2 regions of the Serratia grimesii genome follow, and region 2 is predicted to be linked to the other one. Evidence: predicted binding sites of a transcription regulator. Region 2 holds the regulator's gene; the other holds the start of a gene.
The links. Region 2 encodes LexA, which represses DNA repair genes until DNA is damaged. Its sites were predicted from a motif close to TNCTGTATGTACATACAGNA; they were not measured.
Positions count from the first base shown of each region.

Region 1: the regulator LexA is predicted to act here: its motif matches at 9,731-9,750, upstream of sulA (SOS-induced cell division inhibitor SulA).

Region 1 covers NZ_LT883155.1:1,849,074-1,864,478, forward strand. The annotation lists gene pqiA (membrane integrity-associated transporter subunit PqiA) at 1-32, shown strand, start outside; gene pqiB (intermembrane transport protein PqiB) at 19-1,665, shown strand; gene pqiC (membrane integrity-associated transporter subunit PqiC) at 1,662-2,219, shown strand; gene rmf (ribosome modulation factor) at 2,491-2,661, shown strand; gene fabF (beta-ketoacyl-ACP synthase II) at 2,726-4,000, opposite strand; gene SGBXF1_RS08575 (winged helix-turn-helix transcriptional regulator) at 3,997-4,524, opposite strand; gene fabA (bifunctional 3-hydroxydecanoyl-ACP dehydratase/trans-2-decenoyl-ACP isomerase) at 4,653-5,171, opposite strand; gene SGBXF1_RS08585 (AAA family ATPase) at 5,240-6,991, opposite strand; gene matP (macrodomain Ter protein MatP) at 7,201-7,659, shown strand; gene ompA (porin OmpA) at 7,762-8,844, opposite strand; gene sulA (SOS-induced cell division inhibitor SulA) at 9,203-9,709, opposite strand; gene SGBXF1_RS08605 (TfoX/Sxy family protein) at 9,942-10,601, shown strand; gene yccS (YccS family putative transporter) at 10,602-12,737, opposite strand; gene SGBXF1_RS08615 (YccF domain-containing protein) at 12,764-13,216, opposite strand; gene helD (DNA helicase IV) at 13,577-15,405, shown strand, end outside.
Region 2 covers NZ_LT883155.1:4,671,363-4,686,767, reverse strand. The annotation lists gene SGBXF1_RS21865 (LacI family DNA-binding transcriptional regulator) at 1-402, opposite strand, end outside; gene SGBXF1_RS21860 (MFS transporter) at 425-1,807, opposite strand; gene ubiC (chorismate lyase) at 2,178-2,702, shown strand; gene ubiA (4-hydroxybenzoate octaprenyltransferase) at 2,699-3,592, shown strand; gene plsB (glycerol-3-phosphate 1-O-acyltransferase PlsB) at 3,653-6,121, opposite strand; gene SGBXF1_RS21840 (diacylglycerol kinase) at 6,271-6,639, shown strand; gene lexA (transcriptional repressor LexA) at 6,761-7,369, shown strand; gene dinF (MATE family efflux transporter DinF) at 7,471-8,811, shown strand; gene SGBXF1_RS21825 (CsbD family protein) at 9,077-9,286, shown strand; gene zur (zinc uptake transcriptional repressor Zur) at 9,380-9,892, opposite strand; gene SGBXF1_RS21815 (anti-sigma factor family protein) at 10,070-10,834, opposite strand; gene SGBXF1_RS21810 (RNA polymerase sigma factor) at 10,831-11,280, opposite strand; gene SGBXF1_RS21805 (tetratricopeptide repeat protein) at 11,370-11,903, opposite strand; gene dusA (tRNA dihydrouridine(20/20a) synthase DusA) at 12,112-13,131, shown strand; gene pspG (envelope stress response protein PspG) at 13,281-13,499, shown strand; gene SGBXF1_RS21790 (quinone oxidoreductase) at 13,819-14,808, opposite strand; gene dnaB (replicative DNA helicase) at 14,989-15,405, shown strand, end outside.

The sequences.
Region 1 (15,405 bases), 2.3 Mb from region 2:
GAAAAAAGGAGCCGCAAGGTGACGGAAAATAATCATAGCGTCGCAGACGTTGAGAAGATCAAACGCTGGTCGCCAGTGTGGATCATCCCCATTGTCACAGCACTGATCGGCGCCTGGATCCTGTTTTACCATTTCAGCCATCAAGGCCCGGTGGTGACGTTAGTCACAACCACCGCAGAAGGACTGGAAGCGGGGAAAACTAAAATAAAAAGCCGCAGTGTCGACGTCGGTATTGTGGAGACGGTCACTCTGAGCGAAGACTTGAGCAAGGTGGTGGTCGAGGCGCGCCTGAACTCCGGCATGGAGAAACTGTTGCGTCAGGACTCGGCCTTCTGGGTCGTGAAACCGCAAATTGGTCGCGGGGGCGTTTCCGGTCTGGGGACGCTGCTTTCCGGTGCCTATATCGAGCTGCAACCGGGTACTAAAGGCAAGGCAGGCAAGAACAATTATCAACTGCTGGACGCGCCGCCATTGGCTTCCCCTGACGCTAAAGGGTTACGCGTTGTACTGGATAGCGAAAGATCCGGACAGTTGAACGCCGGTGATCCGGTGTTGTTCCGCGGTTATCGCGTTGGCTCGGTGGAGACAAGTTATTTTGATCCCAAGATGCGTGCCATGCGTTATCAATTATTCATTTCCGCACCTTACGATCAATTGGTGACCAGTAACGTACGTTTCTGGAAAGACAGCGGTGTGGCGTTCGATATGTCGGCGCAGGGGATGAGGGTGGAAATGGGCTCGTTGGCGACCTTGTTCAGCGGTGGCGTCAGCTTTGACGTGCCGGACGGATGGGACCGAGGTGAACTGGCGCAACCGAAAGCGGAGTACCACCTGTTCGACAACCAGCGCAGCATCCAGGATTCGCTGTATACCGTGCATAAAGACTACCTGCTGTTCTTCGCCGATTCGGTTCGCGGGTTGCAACCAGGCGCTCCGGTGGAATTCCGCGGCATCCGTCTGGGCACCGTTGGCCAGGTGCCGTTCTACCAAAAAGGCATGGTTCAGCGTCTGGATACTGACTACCGTATTCCGGTATTGATCCGCATCGAGCCGGATCGCTTCCAGAAGGAATTGGGCGGTAACTTCGATATTGAAGGCCATCTGAAAGATGCCGAGTCACGCGGTATGCGCGCTTCGTTGAAGTCTGCCAACCTGCTGACGGGCTCGTTATATGTCGATCTGGACTTCTATCCACAAGTGAAAGCCTGGAAAGGGCCGCGAGAGATGTTTGGTTATCCGTTGATGCCAACCACCAGCGGTGGCCTGGCGCAGATCCAGCAGAAACTGATGCAGACGCTGGATAAAATCAACTCGATGCCGCTCAATCCGATGATCGATGAAGCGACCAAAACGTTGGCTGAAAGCCAGAAAACCATGCAGACAACGCAGAAAACCATGCAGTCGTTGAATGACATCATCGCCAGCAGAGAGATGAAAGCGTTGCCGCAGGATATGCAGAAAACCTTGCAAGAACTCAATCGCAGCATGAAAGGGTTCCAACCAGGTTCTCCGGCTTACAATAAGATGGTCGGCGATATGCAACGTCTTGATCAGGTGCTACGCGAACTGCAGCCGGTGTTGCGTACTCTGAATGAAAAGAGCAACGCGCTGGTATTTGAAGCCGCGGGCAGTAACGATCCTCAGCCGAAGAAGGCCAATAAATGATGAAATGGATTCCGGTAGCCTTGGCGCTGTTACTCAGCGCCTGTAGCAGTACGCCACAGAAAACCTACTACCAATTGCCGGCATTGGGTACGCCGGCGCAGGTCAGCGGTGGCTCGACGTCGCGCCAACTGTGGCTGGAACACGTTAGCGTAGCGGATTATTTGGCGCAGAGTGGGGTGGTTTACCAGACCAATGATGTGCAGTACGTGATCGCCCAGAACAACCTCTGGGCCAGTCCGCTTGACCAACAGTTGCAGCAGACACTGGTCACTAACCTGAGCAGCGCCATGCCAGGTTGGGTCGTGTCTTCTCAGCCGATGAGCAGCGAGCAAGACGTACTTAACGTCAACGTTAGTGGCTTCCATGGACGTTTTGATGGCAAGGCTATTATTCGTGGCGAATGGGTGCTGAACCATCAAGGTAATCTGATCAAGCGACCGTTTAATCTGGAACTAAAGCAGGGTGAAGACGGCTACGATGCATTGGTGCGGACACTGGCACAAGGGTGGCAGCAAGAAGCACAAGACATTGCTGCTCAGGCCAGTCGTTTTTAGTCATAATTTGTACTAAAAGAGTCTAATCCCTCCCAGCGTGAAATTTTAAATTTACACGCTGGGAGGGTTTTTTGTTTTATTTCAATAGATTAACTTATTTTTGGCAGATCAGCCACTTAGCAAATTCTACGTGTGTAGCTCACAAATATGACATTGGCGTGAATTTTGCGCATTGATCTTCCCGTCATTTAGCGCTATTGGTTAAACGTGGCTGCGCAAAAAGCAGCCATTGTTTTCTTTCCACCAGACCAAAAAATGAGGGAAACGAGGCATGAAGAGACAGAAACGCGATCGTCTGGAAAGGGCGCATTCGAGAGGTTATCAAGCAGGTATTTTAGGGCGTTCCAGGGAATATTGTCCCTACCAATCATCGGTGGACGCCCGGTCTCAGTGGCTGGGAGGTTGGCGAGAAGCCATGGAAGACAGGGCTGTGACCGCTTAAGCGGCTCCCTGTCAAAAAAAGGAACAACCTCCGCCAAGCGCGGAGGTTTTTGTTTCAGGTAATATTATCCCTGCCAACGCTTCAGCAAAATACTTGCATTCACACCGCCAAAACCAAAGCCGTTCGACAGCGCATAGGTGATGGCCATAGGTTCAGCTTTCTTCGCCACCAGATGTAATCCTGCCGCCGCAGGATCTGGATTGTCCAAATTCAGTGTGGCCGGTGCGATTTGATCGCGCAGTGCCAGCGCGGTAAAAATGGTCTCTAAACCGCCAGCAGCACCCAATAAATGACCCGTAGCTGATTTGGTCGATGTGACGGCTACACTGCCATTCGTGCCGAACAGATGCTTGATGGCGTTAATTTCCCCTAAATCCCCCACCGGCGTGGAAGTTGCGTGCGCATTCAGGTGTTGAACCTGTTCTGGTGTTACGCCTGCTTGCCTGAGGGCAATTTTCATTGCGCGGTAGGCTCCGTCGCCATCTTCGGCACCAGAGGTCATGTGGTAGGCGTCTGCGCTGGTGCCGTAGCCGACAATTTCCGCCAAGGGCGTCGCTCCCCGAGCGAGCGCATGTTCCAGTGTTTCAATCACCAGCATGCCGGCACCTTCACCCATAACAAAGCCGTTACGCTCGCTATCAAAAGGGCGTGAAGCCGTAACTGCAGCATCTGCTGGCGCTGTAGACATGGCGCGCGCTGCGGCAAAGCCACCAAGGCTAACAGTGTCAATTGCTGCTTCTGTACCGCCACACAGCGCGATATCGGCCTCATCGTTACGAATCATACGCACGGCATCGCCAATCGCTTGTACACCTGCTGCACAGGCTGTCACAGGGGCGCCAATCGGGCCTTTGAACTGATGTTTAATTGAAACGTGGCCTGCGGCCAGGTTAACCAGGAAGGAAGGGATGGTGAAAGGTGACAGGCGTTTGGCACCTCGGCTGTCGGTAGTGCGTACCGCCTGCGCGATGGCGGGGAAACCACCAATGCCGGAGGCGATCACCGTTGCAGTGCGTTCCTGCTTATCTTCGGTGTCGGCTTTCCAGCCTGCTTGTTGAATCGCCTCATCTGCTGCTGCCATGGCGAGAAGGATAAAGCGATCCATTTTCTTTTGATCTTTTGGCGCAACAGAACGATCCGGATCGAAACCAGCCTCGGCATCTTGTTCTAATGAAGGTACCTGGCCACCGACTTTAACTTGCAGGTCGGCAACGATCTCTTCCGGTAATGGGCGAATGCCTGACTGACCTTTCAGCAGACGCTGCCAGATAGCCTCTACGCCGCATCCCAATGGTGAAACGGCGCCCATGCCGGTAATGACTATACGACGATTGTTCATAGTGACTCCTTGGATGATTCTGGGGGGAATGCAGAAAGGTGCTGCTGCATCAGGGCTGCACGTTGGCGCATACCTTCTGTCGCCGCAGGTCCTGGTGCCAAAGTAATATTATGCAGCGCGATAGGCTGCTGGGTAATGCTGTCAATCAGTTGTACACGTATCGGTTGTCCGGTGCGGCGATCGACCAATTCTGCGCTAATACCGTCATCGGCCAAGTGGGTGTTGCCCCAGTGAAACAGCGCAGCAAGCACGGGGAAAAAATCGTTGCCACGCTCGGTGAGCAGATACTCGTATCGAACTGGCCGTGTTTGATATCGCTGTTTATGCAGAATACCGCTTTCCACCAGGAACTTTAGACGACGGGTCAATATGGTGGGCGAAAGCCCAAGGCTTTGCTGGAATTCATCAAATCTAGATAAGCCATGAAACGCATCGCGAAGTATCAGGATACTCCACCATTCACCGACACGATCAAGAGAGCGTGCGACTGGGCATGGCATGTTATCAAAACGAGTTTTTTGCATGGCACACCTCTTTGTAACTACAATAATTGTAGTTACTATTTAGCCGTTACGAATGTGTGCATATGAAGGCACAATATAACCACGGCGGGAAAATAAACGGCGACCGGGAAGGGCCGCCGTGACTGCGGTTAGAACGCAGCAGTGTCCTTGAACAGGCCCACTTTCAGATCGCTTGCAGTGTAAATGACTTGACCGTCGACCAAGACTTCACCATCTGCTACACCCATAATCAGTTTACGGATGATCACGCGTTTGAAGTTGATGCGGTAGGTCACTTTCTTCGCGGTTGGCAGTACCTGGCCGGTGAATTTAACTTCACCCACGCCCAGTGCACGACCTTTACCTTCGCCACCCAACCAGCCGAGGTAGAAGCCAACCAATTGCCACATGGCATCCAGACCCAGGCAGCCTGGCATCACCGGATCGCCGATAAAGTGGCAACCAAAGAACCATAGGTCCGGATTGATATCCAGTTCCGCTTCCACATAACCCTTGTTGTAGGTACCACCGTCTTCAGTCATTTTGACCACGCGGTCCATCATCAACATGTTACCTGCCGGCAACGGCGGGCCGCCAGCGCCAAACAGCTCGCCACGGCCGGATGCTTCGAGGTCTTCTTTCGTATAGGAGTCGCGTTTTTCTACCATGTTCTCAGTAAACCTTATTTTATTGAAGGGCGCAGATTAGCTTACACGTGTACGCTGAACAAGTCCGATCAGCCGTGGTTGAACCAGTTAAGCCAGCGAAGCGGCCATGGCCAGCGCCGACGTTCCTGTGGATTCACCTGTGCAATCCGTTCCTGAATAGCAGCTAATAGATTCGGCTGTTGTTCATCAGAGTAGGGGTAACCGGTGAGTAATGGCAAGGCCTCAGCGGCGCTATCGACGGCCCACAGATGGAACTGGCCTTCGCGTACCGCATCGACCACATCCTGGCGTAGACACAGATGGCGCACGTTGGTTGCGGGCAGGATGATGCCCTGTTTGCCTGTCAAACCACGACGTTGGCAAACTTCAAAAAAGCCTTCGATCTTCTCGTTGACGCCGCCAATTGGCTGCACATTGCCGAATTGGTCTACAGAGCCAGTAACCGCAATTTGCTGTGTGATCGGCTGCAATGACAGCGCACTGATGAGCGCACACAACTCAGCGAGTGAGGCACTGTCGCCATCTACTTCACCGTAAGATTGCTCAAAGACGATTGACGCGGAGAAGGGCAGCGGTTGGTCCAGTTCAAGTTCTGAAATCAGGAATGCCTGCATAATCATCATGCCTTTGGCATGAAGATTACCGCCAAGCTCGGCTTTACGCTCGACGTCGGTGAATTCGCCATCGCCAAGGTGGACGACACAGCTGATGCGAGAGGGCTCACCGAAACTGCGTGGATGACCTGGGTACTCTAATACCGACAGGCCATTGATCTGACCGACGACTTCGCCTTCAGTCTCAATCAGGATTTGGCCCAGTTCAATTTCATCCTGCATTCGTTCGGCAAGGTAGCTTTCACGCCATTCACGCGCATTCAACGCGGCTTCAAACGCTTTGGCAGTGATGTTTTCTTCTTCGACATACAGTGCTGCTTCAGAAAGCTGCTGGACGAGCCACAGTGGGGACAGCGGCAGATTGCCCTGATCGCCACTGTAACGTACCGCCTGTATCATCAGAGGGTACCAGGCGTCGGCTGCCAGAGGCGGTAGCTGCTTCTCATCAATCAGCGTATTGACGTAGCCACACCATTGAACCATGTCATCGATTTCGGTGAGTTGCAGGTCTTCTTCGTACTCACCGTAGACAGCTTGCTCACTCAGTTCCGGCTCAATATCATGGAAATCCGCAAGACCGTGACGATCGCCAACCACGATCAACCGCAACTCCAGCGGCATCGCCGGAATAGTGATTGGCAAAGGACGTGTTTCATCTGGGGAAACCCAATGGAACTGACGTTGGGTGATCATCTGCTTCAAACGCAACCACAGCAGCGGTTGGGCGAGCAAAGAACGCGCCGACAGGATCAGTACACCGCCATTGGCCTGATGCACCAGACCGGGTTGCAGGCTGATCTCGTCATTGTGGATCCTGACGCAGCCAAACAACTGTTCTGGTTCAACCCACTCCTGAAATACGCAGGCACCCCCGGCGGAAAATGGCTCATCACCGCGGCTGGCAGGTTCTACACTTACCTTGCTGCCTTGGATCACATAGTGACTGCCCTTGAACGCCGTATTTTTGGGTTGCAGTTGCTCAACTGCATGAGCGATCAGCGCCAAATACTCACGCGTTTCCTGCGCTTTCAACAGCATGAAACGCGGTGGCGATTGTGGATGGCAAAACAGCGTCAGTGCATTTTCCAGACGTGGCTGAATAGTGGCAAAGGACACGGGAGCCAACTGCGCGGCGGTATCAAATATCGCTTGATAAGGCGTAACGTCCGGCAACAGTGATTGCCATTCAAGTCGGTTATTGGTCAAAGTGTTAGATGCAATCGTCAAAAAGGGAAAGGGCGATTATACAAGAATAACGGCAGCTTGATACATGCAGAGTAGAAGTTGGTGTCAGGGAGTTTGACATCACGCGGCGACTGTGCAAAAAACAGTCTAAATGGGGGCGTAATTGCCGGGGAAATTCGGCGCAAAGCTGTTATGCTTAATAAAGTTACGCGGTCACTGAAGAGCTCACGATGAAATATCAGCAACTGGAAAATCTGGAGAGCGGTTGGAAATGGAAGTACCTGGTGAAAAAGCACCGGGAAGGGGAAGCTATTACCCGCCATATTGAAAACAGCGTTGCTCAGGAAGCCATTGACGAGCTGCTTAAGCTGGAAAATGAGCCGGTAAAAGTGCTGACGTGGATTAGCCGCCACATGAATCCGGACCTGGATAACCGGATGAAGCAAACCATCCGCGCACGACGTAAGCGTCATTTTAATGCAGAACATCAACACACGCGTAAAAAATCTATCGATCTGGAATTTTTAGTTTGGCAGCGTCTTGCCGCACTTGCCCGCCGCAGAGGGGTAACATTGTCAGAGACGGTGGTGCAGTTGATCGAAGATGCGGAACGTAAAGAGAAGTACGCGAGCCAGATGTCGCTTTTGAAGCAGGATTTAAAAGCCATTCTCGGTAAAGACGACGAGTAAGTTGCTAACTCGCGAGCTGCGAGGAGGCTGTTATTGCCAGTATCACTGGTTCTAGACGAAAAAAAACCCCGCAATGCGGGGTTTTTTACTAAGAGTGGTAGCTTAGCCTTGTGGCTGAGTTACAACGTCTTTGATACCTTTAACTTCGATCTCTACGCGACGATCTGGTGCCAGGCAATCGATCTGTGCTTTAGTAGCACGGCCAGCTTTGTAGCCACAGGTGTTACCAGTGACGGAATCAGCTTTGCCCATACCACGTGCAGAGATTTTGTCTGAAGGAATACCTTTAGATACCAGGTAGTCAACAACGCTTTGAGCGCGTTTTTCAGACAGTTTCTGGTTGTATTGCTCTGAACCAACTGCGTCGGTGTAACCCAGAACTACAACAGAGCCATCTTTAGGATCCATGGAGCTCAGCTGAGTGTACAGCTGGTCCAGAGCCTGTTGGCCTTGTGCTTTCAGAGTAGATTTGTTGAAGTTGAACAGCACGTCAGACTTCAGAGTGAAACGCTTGGTTTCAACAACTGGAGCTGGAGCTGGTGCTGGAGCAACTGGAGCAACAACATCATCCTGACCGAAACGGTAAGAAACACCCAGGCTCAGCATGGTGTTGTCTGGACGAGCGCCGACAGTACCTGCATCACCGATGTTGCTAACGAACTGGTAGTCCAGGCGGGTAGCCCAGTTTTTGGTCAGTGCGTATTCAACACCCACTGCTGCCAACGGAGAAACGCCAGTGTCGTGATCGCTCAGACGTTGGCCAGTTGCACCGTAGTTAGCTTTGGAGTCTGCACGCCATACCATGCCGCCCAGACGAGTGTAGATGTCCAGATCGTCCATGATTGGGTAGCTCAGTTTAGCGGCCAGTTGAACGCCCTGCGCTTTGAAAGCACCGTTGTTCACGCTGCCTTTGTAAGGCATACGGCCAAGCCAGTCATAGCCCAGCTCGAAGCCCAGGTATTGGTTCGCCTGGTAACCCAGGAACGCGCCAGCACCCAGTTGATCTTTATGGGTCGGACCATTGCCGATACCATTCTGGTAACCGTTGCCGTAGAAACCAGTGTCATGATACTGGGACCAGCCCAGTTTAGCACCAGTGTACCAGGTATTATCTTTTGGGGCGGCTTGCGCTACGGTAGCGAAACCAGCCAGTGCCACTGCTAATGCGATAGCTGTCTTTTTCATTTTGCGCCTCGTTATCATCCAAATAGGCAATGAGCTTTAAAGCTGTTTTAAGCCCTTGGTTAAATTCCTTCGCCAAGGTTTGAGCCCTCGTTTGTTACTCGGCCAGTTTATCTGGCGTTATAGAGCAACCTTGGCGATGTAAAGTCTACAACGTGGCGCGAAAGTTACAAGTGTGATGTGATAAAGCTCTAAAAAAAAACGCAGAATTGTACATATTTGCTAACATTAACCGACAAAAAAACGAGCGATTTTACGCTCGTTTTTGGGTGCGGAACCGCAGCCGCACTCGCTTTGTCCCTGATCCCAGAAAGGTTCCCTTAGAGGGAGATGAAAATGATGGGAAAAATCCTAAATTTACTTAATGATACAAAGAAGAGTGAATTTTTAGGGTAGAACAGTGTCCGTGAATCGGGTTTATGTCACGTTGAGGACGCATAATGAACCCATAAGCGTTACCTAATTCTGCCGCACGCCTTAATTTTAGACGATCTTCTTCTGTAAGATCCGGTAGCCATCCGAGTACGACACTATAGTTACCTGTCAGTAACGCCTTTTCCATAGCTTCAACCGTATCCAGCGAGTTGATTTGGCTAAGCTGCACCACTTTTTCGACCGGTAGACCGGACTGCTGCAACCATAATTTACTCAGCTTTTGCTGCGGAGTCAGCCATAACAGCCAGCGAGACTGCAGACCTAATTGCTGCAACAGAGGCAACAATAATTGTGCCACTGCGGGCTGATGCTCGTTGTAAACAAGTTCACTGATAAGGCCATTCTTTTTGCCGGCATCTGTGTTTTCTGCAGCATTGTTCACCGCAAAAGAGGTGTGGCTGAAATGGGGTTTGTAGAGTGATTGAGTACGCATAAAGTATCCCGCCCGTAGTGTCACTGTATGTTTATACAGTACATCCTGTTGTGAATAAGATCAACCCAAAAATTCGTAGTACCTCTCATAATTGCGATTATTTTTTATACGGTGGGCTTTAGTGATTGGCATCGTTGCGGATAGTGCGTATTTTTCTAATTACTTGTTCACGTTACCTTTATTTCATTGATGAGGGGAATGATAAGACGGTAACCTACACCAGGAGAACGTTATGAAAGGGATATCATCGGGAAGGGTTGTACAGGCTAAAGCCTGTTTTTACGCATTAGGGGTCATCACCACACGCTCACAATTCGGCGGTTACGGGCTACTGGCCGACGGCGTTATGTTCGCCTTGATTGCTGAAGGGGAGCTATATCTTCGAGCAACGGATTCCCTGGAACCCGCCTTCCGTGCCCGCGGGATGGTCAATATGGTTTACTCCAAGCGAGGGATGCCAATTACCATGCGCTATTACTGGGTAGATGAAACTCTGTGGCGGGATCGGGATGAGCTTGTTGGACTAGCCTGGCAGGCCATTCGCGAAGCTCGTCGAGAGCTTCAAGACAAAACGGATAACCAGAGCCGGCTGAAAACCTTGCCAAACATCGATATCAATATGGAGCGCTTACTCTGGCGAGCGGGTATTCGTAATGTCTATGACTTGCGGTTGAACGGCGCTAAACGCAGCTATCTTCGCTTATTGCAGCAGCAACATAACCTGGGCCTGCGGGCACTGCTCGCTCTGGGCGGGGCTATTGCCGGCTATCACCATGCGGCGTTACCCTCTGAATTACGCAGCGAGTTGACCTGTTGGTTTGAGCGAACCGTGTTATTGCTTCGCCATGGACATCATCCTGATGTTCGGGGCCTCATAAAAGACCCCGAATGATCACGCCGATTTGCCTATTTGTGCATTAAGCATTGTGAGTTCAGGCAACAGTTCAATCACCAGCCCAATTTGCTGCAATACCAATTGATCTTTGCTTTCCGGCTCTGGTGCCGCGTGTTGGATACGTTCAGCCAGGCTTTCCAATGCCTGGGTAATGCGCAGATTATCTTGTTCTTCCAGGTGTAGGGCGCCATCGACATAACATACGGCGTCATTCAGAAGATCCAGCGTTGAGGAATTATTCAGCCGTTCACGGTGTGCACCCAGTGCAGAGATATAGCTCAGTAATGTATGGTTCAGACACAGCAGCCGGAAGGCTGCATCCTGAACCTCTTTATTCGCTTTAGGGTCGGCAGACATATTTGAAATCACCGAAGCCAATTCTGCATCACTGTTGTGCGCATCCCGGCGAGCGATACGGTATGGAAGGCCGTTGTCTTTACCCTGATGGTACTGCACCAGAATTGCATCCAGATAACGGCAGTTTGCGTTCATTGTTTTACTGACCACTGCCGGTAATTGGCGGAATTTCCAGTCTGGCCAAATGAAACTGACCGCTGCCCAAGCGATGGCACACCCTAAAAGGGTGTCGTAAACGCGGGGGGCAGCCACTTCAAAACCTTCACCCAACAGATTAAAGCACAGCAACACCAGCAAGGTAATAAACATGGTGGCGTGTGCATACTGCACGGTTCGAAAAGCGAAGAACAGGACACCGCTAATGACAATCAGCACCATTTGCCCTTCCAGCGAAGGCACAAAATAGAGAATTGGCAGGCCGACAAGAATACCGGCCAGTGTACCTATAATACGCAGGGCAAGCCTGCGACGCGTGGCATTGTAATTGGGTTGACAGACAAACAAGCTGGTTAACAGGATCCAATAACCGTGTTGCATACCGGTAAGCTGGATAAAGGCATAACCGATGCACAGCACTACTGACATGCGAATGGCGTGGCGGAACAGGGCCGACTGAGGTGTCAAATGGCGACTAATACGTAAGCGGATATCGCTCCAGCCGGTGAGCCGGTCGTCTGACAAACTGTTTTCTTCTGCTTGGCCGTTAGCCAGGGCTTGTTCAGACTCGATATTCGCTAACTGTGCATCAATCGCGCGTAAATTTTTCAACAGGTGCGACAGGGCTTTAGTTAACTCACGGTTTTCTGAGGTAATGGTAATCTGTGCTAACGCTTCTTCAATACGGCCAAAGGCTGGTTCAAAGCGAGGGTTATGTTGGTACTTTTGCCGCAGCAGAATCGATTGTGCCAATTGTTGGCATGCACGTGCCTGCATACTGAGTAAGCGCTGAAAACGGAATAGGATATCGCTATGACGGAATTGGCGGCTGAGCTCCCGATATTGAACGTGAGCGGAACTGGCACGCTCATGTATGTCTTGTGCAACAAAATAATAGTGCAATGTGCGGCGGGTACCACGCTGGCCTCGGTCGCCTTTTAATCGGGTCAGTAATGAAACTTTGGCCTGGTTAAGTGTCGTCATCAACACACTATTAGCCATGGCAACGTCCATCCACGGCAGATCTGCATCATGTTCGACATCGGGATCAAACAGGTTGGCCTTGGCATCCAGATAATTCGCCAACTGATTATAACAACGCGCCAAATTTTCCTGCAAAGGGCGGATGGGGAAAATCAGATGACCAATCAATGTCAGCAGGTTGTACCAGAGAGCGCCGATGATCAGCAACGTCGGTTGTTGATACCAGGCGTCATACATTGAGGCACCGAGCATGGTATACACTGCGATCAGCAGAGCACCAAACGCAATGGTGGCGTAACGTTGCCCCAAAGCGCCCAGCAATATAAAGCCGCAAGTGGACGTGGTTAGACCAAGAGCAAACAGCCAGGGATAAGCGAACAGCAGTTCAATGGAGGCGGACGCAACAAAAAAACACACCAGTGTGATCACCAGATTGCGCAGTCTGCCTGCCAAGCGATCATCCAGATCGGTCAATGCTGCTGCCACGACACCCAATGTCAGAGGAATAGTGAGCTTGGGGATGGCGAGCCACCAAGGTACGGCGGCTGCGCCAGCCAGCGCGATAAAAATGCGCAGGTCATAAAGCAGGTTGCTGTTGTATGCATAACGGCGTATTGCGGGTGCAAAAGAAAGCACGAAAAACTCCTCAGACGGAGAAAAAATTAACGCTGTTGATACTGACGCCGTGCATTTTCAGTTCTGGCTTGTTGTGCCATCTCAACTGATACCACGCGGCGACCCACTGGCCACAGGGCAATAGCGGCAATTTTGAAATTGGCAATACCCACAGGAATACCAATGATTGTTACGCACTGCACAATACCTGCGGCGATATGCGACAGGCACAGCCACCAGCCGAACAGAACCAGCCAGATAATGTTAAGTAGCGAACCGCTGGCGGAAAGTAGCGCGTTGCTTTTTTCCGGGTACAGTTCATTAACGTGAATGGCTTCGTTGCCGAAAGGTAATAAAGACAGCTTGGTGATTTCCCAGCAAGAACGGGTCAACGGCAGGGTGATGATCAGGACAACGCTAAATATTGTTGCGATCAGCCAGCCAAGGGTGGTGAAAAAACCGCCCAACACAAAATTAAGAATATTCAGTACAGTACGCATAGTCGTCATTCTGCTCTAATGATGGCCAAACCGCGATGCGGTTGCGCTTGGTATCAAAACGCAAAATCTATTCTACCCTTTTTTTAGCGCTAGAGTGCCACTGCTTATAGCAGGTAAACTGGCAGATATCCGTTATACCCTTCATCTTTCAAATTGCAGGGGGTTGGCAGACTTCACTCACCCCAGTCACTCGGGGGCCAAGCCCTGGGGTTATGAACCTCGTCTCTGAGGTTCACCCTTTTGGTTCGTGCAAGCGCTGTTCAAATCGGTTCTCGACTGATTTGTCATTCAGTAGCCGCCTACCTACAACTTGAAAGCTATTGGGTATATTTAAACTCAACATGGTCATGGCGCGACGATATGGAACTTAAAGCGACATCGCTGGGGAAACACCTGGCGCAGCATCCTTACAACCGTGTGCGGTTGCTGCACGCTGGTGTTGAGGTGAGCGGTGAAAAGCATGAATACCTGATTCCTTTCAATCAATTAATTCAAGTCAGATGCAAGCGCGGTATTGTCTGGGGCGAGCTGGAGTTTGAGCTGCCAGATGAAAAAGTGGTGCGCTTGCATGGTACTGAATGGCAGGAAACCCAACGCTTCTATCATTACTTGCAACAGGCTTGGCAGCAGTGGAGCGCCGAGATGAGCGTGGTCAGCGCGGGTGTGTTGCAGGAACAGGTTGAGCATATCCAGCGCATTGAACAACAGGATAAGTGGTTTAAAAAATCCGAACTGGGCAAATTACAGCAACAAATACGCCAGTCATTTGGTGCTCTCCCAATGCCGGTGGCGCGTCTGGAGGCGTTCGACAACTGTCGAGATGATTATCAGCTTTGCCAGCAGTGGTTGCAGCACGGATTGCGCAGCGTAGCGCAGCGCAACCAACAGTGGACGGAACGCATGCTGGAGACGCATCACGATTTCTTCCAACACATCGAAAGTTCACCGCTGAATGATTCGCAAAGCCGTGCAGTGGTCAATGGAGAAGACTCCGTATTAGTACTGGCAGGGGCTGGCAGTGGCAAAACCTCGGTGCTGGTGGCGCGTGCAGGTTGGTTACTCCGCCGTCAGGAGGCTGAGCCTGGACAGATATTGTTGTTGGCGTTTGGTCGTCAGGCAGCAGAAGAGATGAATGAACGTATTCAGGAGCGTTTGGGCAAGGTGGCTGTTCAGGCCAAAACGTTTCATGCGCTGGCGCTGCAGATTATCCAGCAGGGTAATCGTAAAGTGCCGGCGATCAGTAAGCTGGAAACCGACAGCAAGGCGCGACGGGCTTTGCTAATTACTCATTGGCAACAGCAGTGTGCAGAGAAAAAACCTCAGGCCAAAGGGTGGCGCCAATGGTTAACGGAGGAGCTTGAGTGGGAGGTGCCTGAAGGCGACTTTTGGCACGATAAGCGTCTGGCTGAACGTCTGGCGGGGCGGCTCGAGCGCTGGTTGGGGCTGATGCGCATGCATGGGGGTAGCCAGGCGGACATGATCGAGCAGGCTGATGAAGAGGTCCGTGACCTGTTTTCAAAACGCATCCGGCTAATGGCACCGTTACTGAAAGCCTGGAAGGGGGCGTTGAAAGAGGAAGGTGCGGTGGATTTCTCCGGCCTGATTCATCAGGCAGTCAATATTTTGGAGAAAGGGCGCTTTGTCAGCCCATGGAAACATATCCTGGTGGACGAATTCCAGGATATCTCACCGCAACGTGCTCAATTGCTGGCTGCACTGCGTAAACAGAACAAACAGACTTGCCTGTTTGCCGTGGGTGATGACTGGCAGGCGATTTACCGCTTCAGCGGTGCTGAACTAACACTCACCACAGCGTTTGCTGAGAACTTTGGCGAAGGCGCCCAGTGCGCGCTCGATACCACTTATCGTTTCAACGAGCGCATCGGTGAGGTGGCAAATCGTTTTGTGCAGCAAAACCCCCATCAATTGAAAAAACCGTTGAACAGTCTGAGTAAAGGCAATAAGAAGTCGGTAGTCCTTTTACCGCATGAACAGCTTGAAAATTTATTGGATAAGCTGAGTGGTTACGCTAAACCTGATGAGCGCATTTTAGTGTTGGCGCGTTACCATCATCTGAAACCGCAAGTGCTGTCTAAAGCTGCGACCCGTTGGCCCAAACTGACCATCGAGTTTATGACTATCCATGCCAGTAAAGGGCAGCAGGCTGAATATGTGATTATTGCCGGTTT
Region 2 (15,405 bases):
GCGATCGACACTGATGTACAGCAGTCCGTCAACCTGACGGCGCAGCAGATGATTAATCAGGTCGTGTTCGCGCTGCCGGTCGTCGCCGGCGTCACCTAACAGCAGTACGCGTCCGTGGCTGAATGCCTCGCGTTGCAGCGCCCGTGCCAGTGTGGCAAAAAAGGGGTTGGAAATGTCAGGCACTACTAAACCGTAAGTCAGGGTATTACCTGAAGCCAGTGCGCGGGCAATGTCGTTCGGCCGGTAACCGGTTTGTTCGATCGCGGCCAGTACCCGCAAACGGGTGGCTTCTGCCACCGGCCGCGGGCCGTTGTTAATCACATAACTGACGACCGCGACCGAGGTGCCCGCTACGCGGGCGACGTCGGCGCGGGTGATACGCCGCGCGGATTGATTATCCAAGTTGGGTTCCTGTACGCCCTGATTACACCGCGTCCTGCGGCAAGTTAAGATCGCGGCCGCGGGTTTCCGGTGCAAAGAAGGTGGTGATTAAGCCAATGCCCGCCATTACAACAAAATAGCAGGCAACAGGCCACCAGTGACCGAAGCCGGCCAGCAGGGCGGTAGCAATCAGCGGTGCGGTACCGCCGGACAGGATCGACCCCAGCTCTTTGGCAAATGCCATTTTTGAGTAGCGATTTTTGACGCCAAACAGTTCCACGCCGTAGGCGGCCTGCACGCCAAAAATACCCAATGAAGCAATGCACATGCCGACCACAATCACCGAAATCACTATTGCTGGTTCGCGGCTGTCGAGCAGCCAGAATGCCGGGAAGGCATACAGCACTAGCAACAGGCAGAACCAACGGTAGGTAACGCGGCGGCCAAAGCGGTCAGAAAGCCAACCCGCGAGAGGGATCACCAGGAAACCGCACAGTGAGGCAATCATCACTGCCAGTGCCGGCACTGACTTATCCACCATCAGCACCTTGGCAACGTAACCCACGATAAAGCCCTGGCACAGATAGGATGGGCCGTTCTCGCCAATACGCAGGCCCAGCATGATCCAGAAGGCTTTAGTGCGTTGCAGATAGCTGCGGTTATCTGGTGTAGCAGGCGTGTTGTCCAGCATCCGCTGACGGTTTTGTTGCAGTTCGCGTTCAAACACCGGTGTTTCACGTACGTGGCGGCGCAGGTACAGCGCCCCTCCGGCGATCAAGATGCTGGCGAGGAACGGAATACGCCAGCCCCAAGCGATCAGATCAGCTTTATCCAACTGCAAGACCAGCAGCCACACCAGCGAGGCCAATAGCGTTCCACTGTTAGAGCCGATAGCAATGATCGAGGCGACCAGGCCACGCCGTTTGGCCGGTGCGTATTCTGCCAGCATGACGGCGCCGCCGGAAAGTTCTGCACCAGCACCGAAGCCCTGAGCAAAACGCAGGATCACCAGACAGGTGGGGGCCCAGACGCCAATTTGGGCATAGGAAGGGATCAGCCCGATCAGCGTTGTGGAAACGCCCATCAGTGCAACTGTTGTGAGCAACACCACGCGGCGGCCCTTACGGTCGCCAATCCAGCCGAAAACCAACGCGCCGATAGGCCGGGCAATAAAACCGACGGAATAGGTGGCGAAGCTTGCCAATAGCGCGACCATTGGGGTGGCTTCGGGGAAGAACACGTCGCCGAACACCATGCCCGCTGCCAGACCATACAGGGCAAAATCGACATACTCCATGGCGGTGCCGAGCCAGCATGAGAAAGTGGCGCGCCAGAATTGACCACGCCCCTCTTTGGTGGCTAAACGTTCATCGGCCGCCAGCGTTTCACTGGCGGCCTGTGGGGTTGCAAGCGTTGTTTCGCTCATTGTATTGATATCCTCTGTTTTGCTGCAGTGAGTTCCCTGGTGTCGGCAAGAAGGTTTGCTGACGAAAATGTCGGACAAATGGCGATTCAACGCTGCGATGCAAGAGTATCTACGCGCGTAGATAAAACAATGCAACAAAGGTGAAAGTTTGCGGACGATCACAGAATCCCCATCGCTCCGGGGAACGAAGGTAAAGAAAACAGATGGCAGAAAAATGACATTACGGCACTTTTTTACTGTTGAGTTTGCTACGTGCTATCCCACGAATCTGCCTGCCGCTTTTGAATTTCTGCGTTACAATGGCTCTCTGTTAACAGTTTGTATGGTCTGGCGCGGCCGCAGGGCGCGGCGTCAGGCATGGAGTAGAGCAATGTCTGGCAATAGGGATTCCATCTTGCCGCCGCTGGAGTGGTTATCTGTGCAACATCCTCCGGTACCCGCCGCTGTAAGCGACTGGCTGATGGAGCTAGGGTCGATGACTCGCCGTTTTGAGCGTCACTGTGGGCGTGTGCACGTTGAACCACAGCGCGAATGTTTTGTTACCCGCGATCAACTGGGTGAAGAGGCTGAACACTTGCCGGACAGCCCGCGTTACTGGCTACGTGAAATCGTGTTATTGGGCGACAACCAGCCTTGGTTGCTGGGGCGTACGGTGATCCCTCAGGAAACGCTCACTGGCCCGGATTTGGCGCTGGTGGATTTGGGTACGCTGCCACTGGGGCGTTATCTGTTTAGCAGCAATGAGCTAACCCGCGATTATATTCACATGGGGCGGCAAGAGAGCTTGTGGGCGCGTCGCTCCCGCCTGAGACTGGCGGGTAAACCGCTGTTGCTGACGGAACTGTTTTTACCAGCTTCGCCACTGTATGCGGCAGAAAGTACGGACCCAGAATGATGAGGAGAGGAAATACCTTGGAGGGAAGCGTGATTCAAAGCAAGTGGCAGGCTTATAGCCATCTGATGCGCATTGATAAACCGATTGGCACCTTGTTGTTGCTGTGGCCAACTCTGTGGGCGCTGTGGCTGGCGGGGCAGGGCGTGCCATCGCTGTCTATCCTGTTGGTGTTTGTGGTTGGGGTCTTCCTGATGCGTGCAGCCGGTTGCGTGGTGAATGACTATGCCGATCGCGCCGTCGACGGCCACGTAAAGCGGACTGCCGGGCGTCCGATGCCAAGCGGCAGAGTTAGCGAGAAAGAAGCCAAAATTCTGTTTGTGGTATTGGTACTGATCTCATTCGGGCTGGTGCTGACGCTGAATTCAATGACCATTTGGTTGTCACTGGCCGCGTTGGCATTGGCATGGGCTTATCCGTTTATGAAGCGGGTCACGCATCTACCGCAGTTCGTACTGGGTGCTGCCTTTGGTTGGGGCATTCCCATGGCTTATGCTGCTGTGAGTGAGTCGCTGCCTCTGAGCTGCTGGCTGCTATTGCTGGCCAATATCTGCTGGACAGTGGCTTATGACACGCTGTACGCCATGGTTGACCGTGATGATGACTTGAAGATTGGTGTTAAATCCACGGCCATTTTGTTTGGGCGTTACGACAAACTGATCGTTGGCTTACTGCAACTGGCCACGCTGTTGTTGTTAGTCTGGGTTGGCTATCTGGCTCAGTTGAGCGGGGCATTTTACTGGTCGTTACTGCTGGCAGGTGCGCTGTTTATCCACCAGCAAAAGCAGATCGCGACCCGTGAGCGCGAGGCCTGCTTCAAGGCATTCCTGGACAACAACTACGTTGGGTTAGTGCTGTTTATTGGTATCGCGCTGAGTTACTGGCAGGCTTAACGGGCCACTGGCAATAAAAAAGGCACCCGAGGGTGCCTTTTTCGTTTCCGTAACAACGGATTACTCGTCTTTTTCTTCAACTTCTTCGAGTGCAACCGACGGCGCGTTGGTTTCCGCTGGCATGCTGACACTCTCAATGGTCAATTTGATCTCTGGGGTGATCAAATCGCTCAGCATGCTGTACACCTCCATGGTGTGCTCACGAACTGCATCGCCAATATCGTTGATATAGCCTTCTTCACGCAGCGTTGCCACCAGGGTTGAGAACACTGCTTTGTCGAAGAACTCTGGCGCGTTGATGCCGTGCAATACCGACAGACGCTGGGCCATAATCCGACTCTCTTTCTCCAGTGCACCGCGATTAATGCTCGGATTCGCACTGAGGATCGACATGGTTATGGCGTAGCGTTGCAGCGTTTCGCGGATACCGGCGGCCAACAATTGCAATGGTCGGATGCGTGCTGGATTCAGAACCAGTTCGTCACCCTTATCGCAGATCAGTTGCTGACGGATCATTTCCTCGATCAGTGGTCGCAGCACTTCGGACAGTTGTTCCTTGTCGTTGTGCAAGAACAGCTCAGCCTTCAGCATTGGGTAAATCAACCCAATCTGACGCAGCAGTTCGGTGCGAGAAACGCGGCGATGATGCATCACGATCGTGGCTATCAGTGAAGGTAGCACCAGCAGATGATGGATATTATTGCGGTAATAGGTCATCAGGACTGCCTGCTCGCGTGGCAGGATGATGATATCGCCGATATTATCCTTCTCGACCTCAAACTTATTCATGTTCAGCGCGTGATCCAGCAGCTCATCTGGCGTCTGGGTCGGTACGGTGACATCGCTGGCATAAGGCACATTGCGCATCAGTTGCAGATAGCATTCAAGCTGCTCCAGCAACTGCTCACGGGTCAGCGAGCGTTGGCGTGAAGCCAGTAGCGCCGTGGAGCACAAGTTCATGGCGTTAGCCGCGGCGGCATTGTTGATGCGCACCATGATCTTGGCCGCCAGATCGTTAACCGTCGGCGTCAACCAGCTTGGGCGTTGGGATTCGATAGGATCAATCGATTCACGCCATTGAGGCACGTTCTGGTTCAGGTAAGTGGTCAACGGCAGTGGATCACCGAAGTTGACATAACCCTGGCCGAGATTACGCAGCTTGCGCAGACCACGCAGCATCTGCAGCAGGCTCTCTTTTTCCTTGGTCGCGCCACGCAATTCTTTAGCGTAGGTGCCCACCTCCATCACGTGCTCGTAACCGATGTAGATCGGCACCAGTGTGATCGGGCGAGAACCGCCGCGCAGCATTGCCTGAATGGTCATCGACAGAGTGCCGGTCTTCGGTTCCAGCAGACGTCCGGTACGAGAACGACCACCTTCGACAAAGTACTCCACTGAGTAACCACGGCTAAAGAGTTCGCCGAGGTATTCGCGGAACACCGTCGAATACAGTTTGTTGCCTTTGAACGTCCGGCGGATAAAGAAGGCACCCAGGCGGCGGAAGATCGGGCCAGCCGGCCAGAAGTTGAGGTTAATACCGGCGGCAATGTGTGGCGGCACCAGGCCCTGGTGATACAGGACGTAAGAAAGCAGCAGGTAGTCCATGTGGCTGCGGTGGCAGGGCACATAAACGATCTCATGGCCGTCTTGTGCCAACTGACGCACGCGTTCGGCGTTGGTGACGTTGATACCTTGATATAACCGGTTCCAGGTCCAGCTCAACACGCGGTCGGAAAGGCGCACAGTTTCATATGAGAAGTCAGCAGCGATTTCTTCCATCAGCGCAATGGCGTTCTGCTGGGCTTTCTCATGGGAAATTTTCTTGCTGCGCGCTTCGTCTTCGACTGCTTTCTCGATCGCTTTGGACGCCAACAGTTTGTTGAACAGGTCCTGACGGGCCGGCAGGCTTGGGCCAACGGCTGCCAGACGCTGACGCGAGAAGTGCATTCGTGCTACGCGCGCCAGTTTTTGTGCGATGGTTTTGTCCGTGCCGTGTTCCGTCGCCATGCGACGCAGCGAAACGGTGTTGGAGAAACGCACAAAGCTGTCGCGGCCGAGCCACAACACGGCAAAGAACTTCTGTACACCGTTAAGCAGGCGCAGATGCGGCGTGCCATGGCCTTCGCGGCCTGGAGAACGACCAAACATCACTGAAACAGGCAGCATCTGAATATCGAGATCCGGATTACTGCGGTGCAGATCCAGATAGTCGTGAAACAGTTTTACTGACTCTTCTTTCGGTGTGTAGTAGCGGAATACGCGCGGGCCGTCGTGAATAAACACGTGGCTAGGCAGCACGGTACCGTCTATCTCCAGCGGATTGAGGGGATCGGGCAGATCCTGCGCCAGGCACTGGGTGCGTAGCGTCAGTAAATCCGCCTTGGAATTATAAGGTAAAACATACAAAATCGGCCGTGAGGGATCCAACCCTAACTCCGTGACCGGATCTGAAGGGATAACCTTACTTCTTACCAACAATTTGAGTGGTAAATTCAATAGTTTATAATAAATTTTACGCCAACCTGACATAACAACGTGAAGCCTCTTGTTAGCAATGCGCCGCAAGCATACCAGAAACCGGGTAGCAGATCTGTGGTGTTGGAAAACCGAGAGCCGGAAGCATTTCCTGGCCTAGACTCTTTAATTATGACTTACCTCTGTGAAAGGCACTAAAAAACATGGCAAACCAAGCAACCGGCCTGACCCGTATTATTAAAGCCGCCGGCTACTCTTATAAAGGCTTTTCCGCTGCCTGGCAGCATGAAGCTGCATTCCGCCAAGAACTGGTGGCGACCGTGCTGGCTATCATACTGGCGATTTGGCTGGACGTGGGTGCGATAGCACGCATTTTACTGATCGGATCGGTGCTGCTGGTGATGATCGTCGAGATGCTCAACAGCGCGATTGAGGCGATTGTCGATCGGGTGGGTACTGAACATCATGAGCTTTCGGGCCGGTCGAAAGATATGGGGTCGGCGGCAGTTTCACTGGCAATTATTTTGGCACTGTTTGTCTGGGGCTCGGTACTCTGGCAGCACTTTGCCTGAGTGGGGTGGCCCTGTTGCGACATGGGTCGCTAATCCCTGATTTTTATTCATTCTTCGGTTCCCAAGCCGCACTTACCTGTATATACTCACAGCAAGACTGTATAAACAAACAGGGGGCGGAATGAAAGCACTAACTACCAGACAGCAAGAGGTCTATGATCTGATTCGCGATCATATTTCGTCCACTGGCATGCCGCCAACGCGCGCCGAAATCGCCATGCGTCTGGGGTTCCGCTCGCCAAATGCTGCAGAAGAACACCTGAAAGCATTGGCGCGTAAAGGCGTCATCGAGATCGTCTCTGGTGCGTCGCGCGGCATTCGTTTGCTGATGGAAGATGAAGAAGGTTTACCGCTGATTGGCCGCGTGGCCGCTGGTGAGCCGCTGTTGGCGCAACAGCATATCGAAGGGCACTACAAAGTGGATCCTTCCTTATTCAAACCGAGTGCAGATTTCTTGCTGCGGGTTAACGGTATGTCGATGCGTGATATCGGTATTCTCGACGGCGACCTGCTGGCGGTACATAAAACTCAGGACGTACGTAACGGCCAGGTCGTTGTGGCGCGTATTGAAGACGAAGTCACAGTTAAGCGTCTGAAAAAACACGGCAATGTCGTTGAACTGCTGCCAGAAAACAGTGAGTTCCAACCGATTGTGGTTGATCTGCGCCAGCAGAATTTCACCATTGAAGGTCTGGCGGTCGGTGTGATCCGCAATGGCGACTGGGTTTAATCCCCACGCCCGAACATCGTTCTCTGATTTAAATCGCCCCAGCTCTGGGGCGATGTCATTTCTGACTGATTAAAACCGCACTGCCACGGGAACATTTCACTATGCGCCTGATTTCTGCTTTTACCAGCGATACCGATAAAGCCTTGTGGCGTCTTGCGCTACCGATGATCTTTTCCAATATCACTGTGCCACTGCTTGGGTTGGTCGACACAGCGGTCATTGGCCACCTGGATAGTCCGATTTACTTGGGGGGCGTGGCGGTTGGCGCGATGGCCACCAGCTTCCTGTTTATGCTGCTGCTGTTCTTGCGCATGAGTACCACCGGGTTGACGGCACAGGCGTTGGGCGCACAAAACCCGCAGGGATTGGCACGCGCCTTTATGCAACCGCTGTTGCTGGCGGTATTGGCCGGTGTCGCTATCGTGTTGCTACGCCATCCGTTGATCAATACGGCACTGCATATTGTCGGCGGCGATAACGCGGTGCTTGAGCAGGCACGGTTGTTTCTTGAAATCCGTTGGCTGAGCGCGCCAGCGGCATTGGCAAATATGGTGATCTTGGGCTGGTTGCTTGGCGTGCAATACGTGCGGGCGCCGGTCGTTCTGCTGATTGTCGGTAATCTATTAAATATCGTACTGGATATCTGGCTGGTGATGGGGCTGGGGTGGAATGTTCAGGGGGCGGCGACAGCGACGGCTTTGTCTGAATATGCCACGCTGCTGCTGGGGCTATGGCTGTCCTGGCGTGTAATGCGCATACGCGGTATTTCGGTACCCATGTTGCGCCATGCCTGGCGCGGAAACCTCCGGCGTCTGCTCGCGCTGAACCGCGATATTATGTTGCGCTCACTGTTGCTGCAGCTGTGCTTGGCATCGTTGACTATCTTCGGTGCCAGACTTGGCGGTGACGTAGTGGCAGTCAATGCGGTACTGATGAATTTACTGACCTTTACCGCTTATGCGCTTGATGGTTTTGCCTACGCGGTAGAAGCGCACTCTGGTCATGCCTATGGCGCACGCGATGATAGCCAATTGCGCAAGGTGTGGCGGGCTGCTTGCCGACAGGCCTGTTTGGTGGCGCTGGCCTTTGGTGTGGTTTATGCGTTTGCCGGGCAGCAAATCATTGCGGCATTGACCTCGCTGCCAGAACTGCGCGCGATGGCGAGAGACTATCTGCCTTGGCAGGTGGTGCTCCCGCTGGTAGGGGTGTGGTGCTATTTACTGGATGGCATGTTCATTGGTGCAACTCGCGGCGCAGAAATGCGTAACAGCATGGCCGTAGCGGCTGCGGGCTACGGCTTGACGCTGTTAAGCGTGCCTGTCTTGGGCAACCATGGATTATGGTTGGCGCTGGCGGTCTTTCTTGCGCTGCGTGGCATCGCGCTTGGATGGATTTGGCACCGTCACAGGCTGCGCGGCAGCTGGTTTTCAACCGCGCAATGATGTGATTTTCTCACTAAAACATAAAATTCATTTATGTTTTAATTTGTATTTTGTTACATATTATCGCCTGCGAATAATGTCGCATAGGAAGTTGTTTGTTGGCGTTTTTTTCTTATTTTTGATTTAAAAATGGATTTTAATTCTGGTTTTTATTTGTTTGTCGCTATCTGCTTCTATAATTAATCATGTGGCTGGCGAAGTGAACGGGGATTCTCCTCGGCCAGCAGGATCTGAAACTGATTCACCACAGGTTAACGGAGATACTATGAACAAAGATCAAGCCGACGGTAACTGGAAGCAGTTTAAAGGGAAAGTGAAGGAAAAATGGGGCAAGCTGACCGATGACGATCTGACGGTCATCGAAGGGAAACGCGAACAGCTTGTCGGTAAAATCCAAGAGCGTTATGGCTACCAGAAAGAGGCGGCCGAAAAAGAAGTGAAGTCTTGGGAAGATCACAACAAATATCGCTGGTAGAGCGATAGGCAGCAGCAGATTGCGGCCAGAAGCTTGGTGTCTCCCCCCTTGACGCCAAGTCTGCAGACACAGGGAGGTGCCTGCTAACCCCGCTTATTTCTTCTTGATAGCAATGCTATGGTCATGTTCGCCGCAATCATGCTTGCTGTCGCAAGCTTCTACTTCAACGCAGGCGACGCACAGACCGTGTGCTTCCACTACGCTATGACGCAGGACAAAACCCGACTCTTTAGCCAGTTTTTGCAGCGTATCTTCGATCCCTTCAGTCGTGCGTTCTGTCACCTGACCGCAGCGATCACAAATAAACAGCGCGGAAGTATGCATCGGTTGTTCAAAGTGATGACACAGCACGTAGCTGTTGGCTGACTCGACCCGGTGAATGAAGCCTTGTTCCAACAGGAAGTCCAGCGCACGGTAAACCGTTGGCGGTTTGGCTTGGGGTTCAGCGACGCGCAGCAGATCGAGCAGGTCATAAGCGCTGATGGCACCGGGCTGTTGTGCCATCAGGCGTAACACTTCCAGCCGCTGCGGTGTCAGTCGCACATTGCGTTGCTGACAGAGTTGTTCAGCCTGCGCCAGCAGTTTTTCCTGGGTGCTTGAGTTCATGGCAAATTTCCCGGTACGTAAAAAAGCCGATTTTACCATGGTTCAGCCAAATCGCCGAGAGTCGGCCCCTTTTCCTCTGAGATGGCGCATTAATCGTTCGGTTGGCCACTGGCACTTAACCCGAAATGTGATGCTATTCACAATTTGTCTCAGCGGTTGGCGGGAAGAACACCGGTGTCAGGGAGATAAGGCACGTTGTAAGCGGGCTGCCAATGCGGTCATTTCACCCGTTGGATTATGGCCAATCAGCATAAAAGCGTGGCTGCTATCAGACCAATAGACTACGTTCATTCCTTGGCGGCGTTCGTTTTCGGCGGGTTGTCGTTTGCCCGTTTGCTGGATAATGCATAGCGCCAGTGCACCATACTGCGCATCTAGCCAGGTCAATTGAGCTATGCGTCGATCGTCGTAAGCCAGTACGCGGGCGTTTTTCAGTTCAGCACCGTTTAACACCAACTGTTTTGCCGGGAGGGTAATGCCCAGTCGATCGCCGGTTTGCTGTAATTGAACGGCAATTTGCGTTGCTGATTCATTAACATCAACATCGGCCAGCGTTTCCGGCGTATACAGCGCCATATATTGGGCGACTAAGCTGCGCCAATTGTCCTCCGGCTGGCTTAACTGTATATAGACGCGATCGCCTGCAATCCCGAGAGCCAAGAAACTAACGGCGGCGGCAATGAGTCCACGACGACTGACGCCCGGCTGTGGCGTCATTGCGGTGAGTGGCCATGCGCCCCTTAATCGTTGTACTGGTGCTTCATCAAGTAAAGGGGCGAATGCTTGTTTAAAAGGCAGACTGCTGCGTTCCAGCAATGACAAACGCTCGGCTAATGCCGGTTCGCCAGCCAGGCGTTGCTCCAGCTGTTGGCGTTGTTGTGGGTCTAACTGATTGTCCAAATAGGCGACCAGCAGTTCATCCGCAGCATAGGTTGAGCTCATGATTGTTCTCCTTTTGCCTGCGGCGAGCGGGTTTGCAGCACGCTATCGTTCGCCAACCTCAGTCGCGCAGCGGCCAAACGGCTCATTATGGTGCCAACAGGTACACCTAACACCTCGGCTGCTTCACGGTAGGAAAGCTCCTCCACGTATACCAGGAAAAGTGTATTACGCTGTGCTTCGGGCAGTTGATTAACGCGCTGCATCACCTCGTTGGCCCATATGGGCTCCTCTCCATTTTCTGCACTGGCCAGTTCGTCGACATCGACAAAACCCTGTCCCTGGCGGATATGTTGAGCGCGGATCTCGTTAAGCCAGATGGAATGAAGGATTGCAAATAACCAGCGGTCCATACGCGTTCCCTCAGCAAACTGTGCGGCGCGCTCAAGGGCACGCACACAAGTGGCTTGCACCAAGTCATCGGCAATATCCCGTCGGTGGGAAAGCACCAGGCCATAGCGCCACAGACGGGAAAGGTACTGGCCGATTTCGTTGCGAATCGCATCTCTGCTGATGTGCGCCTCCAGGCTCTGTTACATCATGATTCTGGGTGATGATCGATGGCGGCTGCCAGATCTTTGTACTCTTCACAGCCGGTGCCGCACAGTGATTGAATCACCTTCAACTGCTCTTTTGCCAAGTCCTGGCGGCCCTTCACCATATAAGCTTCGCCCAAGTATTCGCGGACTTTTGGGTAGTTAGGATCGAGCGCCACTGATTTTAAATAGTAGCTGATCCCTTCATCAGTGCGGCCAAGCTTGCGGGTGGCATAGCCTCGGTAATTCAGCGCCACGGCGGTGTTGGGATCCTTCAGGGTGTTAAGTACATCGAGTGCTTCTTGATAGCGACCGCTTTTTGCCAGTGCATAAGCGTAGTTTGCTCGATCGTTGTCGTTGATCATGCTGCTTTTATCCACCATGCACGTCTTGGTTTTTGTATCGTATATCTGACCTTTCGGGCAGGTTGGCGTGGTCTGGCCGCTGCCATCTCCCCCCATCGCTAATGCTGCACCGGAAATCAACAGAGAACTGGCAATGACGGGTAGCAACAGGCGTTTGACGAAATTGTTCATGGTTGTTTCCTCATTGGGAGAGGGTGCTGAGCTGCACCCTTGCAGAGAGAACACCTAAAAGCGCCCGTTTATTCGTTTTTTTCTGATTATTTTTTAATCTATAGGTGCGGCAGTTTTCCCAATACCACCGATTGTCGGTATAATAGCCGTTTGCGGCAGTACGCCGTTTGTTGAATCCCAGACAGAATCAGGTAGCCAGTAGCCCAGCATGACGACAGACAATAACGCCTCAAAATACGCCGCCAATCGTTTCTCCATCGCGCCAATGCTCGACTGGACCGATCGTCATTGCCGTTACTTTCACCGCCTGTTGACCAAGGAAACGCTGCTGTACACCGAGATGGTGACTACCGGGGCGATTATCCACGGTAAGGGTGACTATCTGGCTTATAGCGAAGAGGAACATCCAGTTGCACTGCAACTCGGCGGAAGCGATCCGGCTGCGTTAGCGCACTGTGCCAAACTGGCTGAGCAGCGCGGTTATGACGAGATCAACCTCAATGTCGGTTGCCCATCCGATCGCGTTCAGAATGGCATGTTCGGGGCCTGCCTGATGGGGCAGGCAACGTTGGTTGCTGATTGCATTAAGGCGATGCGCGACGTGGTGTCGATCCCCGTGACGGTGAAAACCCGTATTGGCATCGACGACCAGGACAGTTACGAATTTTTGTGTGATTTTATCGACACCGTTGCCGGGCGTGGCGAGTGCGATATGTTCACGATTCATGCGCGTAAAGCCTGGCTCTCAGGTCTGAGCCCGAAAGAGAACCGTGAGGTACCGCCATTGGATTATCCACGTGTGTACCAGTTAAAACGTGATTTCCCAACGCTGACCTTGGCCATTAACGGTGGGGTAAAAACGCTGGAAGAGGCGAAACAGCACCTGCTGCATCTGGATGGCGTAATGATGGGGCGCGAAGCCTATCAGAATCCGGGTATTTTGGCGCGGGTTGACAGTGAACTGTTTGGCAAGAAGACAGACGTTATGGACAGTATAGCGATTATCGAGTCGCTGTATCCGTACATCGAACGCGAGCTGTCGAATGGCACTTATTTGGGTCACATTACCCGCCATATTCTAGGTTTGTTCCAGGGAGTTCCGGGAGCACGTCAGTGGCGCCGGCACCTGAGCGAAAATGCACATAAGCCAGGGGCCGATGCGCGTGTGGTTGAGCAGGCGCTGAATTTAGTGCGTTTGCCGCGTACCGAGATGGCGGAATCGGTATAAAATTTGACTAAAAGTTAGTTTTTTTGACCAGGCATGTTGCGCGCTGTGACATGCCTTTTTTTTAATTTCAATCACTTAGTTCCGTCGTGTTTCTGGCATGCTTTTTGTAATAACTCAGCAGATACCTCGTTTTGCGAAGGAGCAAAATCATGCTGGAACTCTTCTTTCTTATCGGTTTTGTCGTCATGCTGATGGTGACCGGGATTTCGCTGTTGGGCGTGTTCGCCGCGTTACTGGTGGCAGCGGCATTTATGTTGATTGGCGGTCTGTTTGCGATGGTGATTAAGCTGTTGCCGTGGCTGATTCTGGCTGTTGTGGGTGTGTGGATATACCGTTCGATGCAGAAACCACAAATCCGGCGTTATTGATTTTTTGTCGAATAATCAGTCGGTCACGCTGAAATATACGCAACAGACTTGCTCTGAATGCGGCAGCGATCACAGCTTGGCGCTTTAAATGCTAATGCGCCGCATTAGCCATGTTTTTTGCGTTTCCGGGCTGTTAGGATGTTTGTCGATGCAGCGATGCGACCTATTTCATCACCGCAAGAGGCAGTAATACCAAATATGCGTGTTGCTCAAGCAACCCCTGTCTCTGGCGGACTCTGCTCTACCCCTACAAACGCAGTAATAAAAAGGGCTCCTTACGGAGCCCTTTTTATTTGTCATAACGATCCAGTAGGCGATCTCAACGCTCAGGAATCAGCAGGCTTGAACCGCTGGTGTTGCGGCTTTCCAGTACCTGATGCGCGCGCTGTGCGTCGGCCAATGCAAACTTCTGTTCTTCTTTAACGTCGACCTTGATGGCTCCGCTGCCGATCAGTGAGAACAGTTCATTACTGGCAAACTGCAGTTCAGCACGATTGGTAATGTAGCCGTTAAGGGAAGGGCGGGTGACATACAGCGAACCTTTTTGGTTAAGCAGCGCCAAATCGACACCGGTAACCGGGCCGGAGGCATTGCCGAAACTGACCATCAACCCACGTCGCTTCAGACTATTGAGCGAGCTCTGCCAGGTACTTTGCCCAACAGAGTCATACACCACACCGACTTTCTCCCCCTGCGTCAGTTCAGCCACGCGCTGGGCGATGTCTTCCTTATGGTAATTGATGGTTGCCCACGCACCGGCACGTTTTGCCAGCTCGGCTTTGTCGTCGGAACCTACGCTGCCAATCAATTTTGCCCCAAGCGCTTTGGCCCATTGGCAGGCAATCAACCCGACGCCACCTGCGGCGGCATGGAACAGGAATATTTCACCTGGCTGTACTTCATGAGTTTGTCGCAAGAGATAGTGTACCGTCAGCCCTTTAAGGAAAGAGGCTGCGCCTTGCTCAAAGCTCAGGTTGTGCGGCAATATCGCCACTTTTTCAACCGCAACGTTGTGCACTTCACTATAGGCACCGAGTGACGACTGAGCGTAAACCACCCGGTCACCGGGCTTCAGTGCGGTGACACCCGCACCGACCTTAATGACGACGCCGGCGGCTTCGGTACCCAATCCACTGGGCAGGGTGGCCGGTGGGTACAGCCCACTACGCACGTAGGTGTCGATATAGTTGATGCCGATCGCTTTGTTTTCGACCTGCACTTCACCGGCGGTTGGGTCTACGGGTGTAAAATCAACGTATTGCAACACTTCTGGGCCGCCGGTGGCGGAGAATTGAATGCGCTTTGCCATTTCATTACCTCGTGTGGGTGTCTAATTTCACCCTACGCGTTTTAGTATCGGTGATCCAGTTTGCCCTTGCGCAGATTGATACCTTTTTTGCATCGGTTATGCCGCAGGAATCACAGATAAAAATCACGTATACTCTCGCGTCAGGATTCTCCATTCGCAACCGGATAAAGAATACGCTTCATGGCAGGAAAAAAACCAACCAACAAAACAAACGCGGACGAAGCCAGAGATCGTCCACGAGATCGCCAGATGGAAGGGCTGAAGATGCCGCCACATTCGCTGGAGGCGGAACAGTCCGTGTTGGGCGGTTTGATGCTGGATAACGAACGCTGGGACAACGTGGCGGAACGCGTTGTTGCCAACGACTTCTTCAGCCGCCCGCACCGTCTGATCTTTACCGAGATGCAGCGCCTGCTGGAAATGAGCCGGCCGATCGATCTGATCACGCTGTCCGAGTCACTGGAACAGCGGGGCGAGCTGGATTCTGTCGGTGGCTTCGCCTATTTGGCAGAGCTATCGAAAAATACCCCAAGTGCTGCCAACATTGGCGCTTATGCAGATATCGTACGCGAACGTGCGGTAGTGCGTGAGATGATC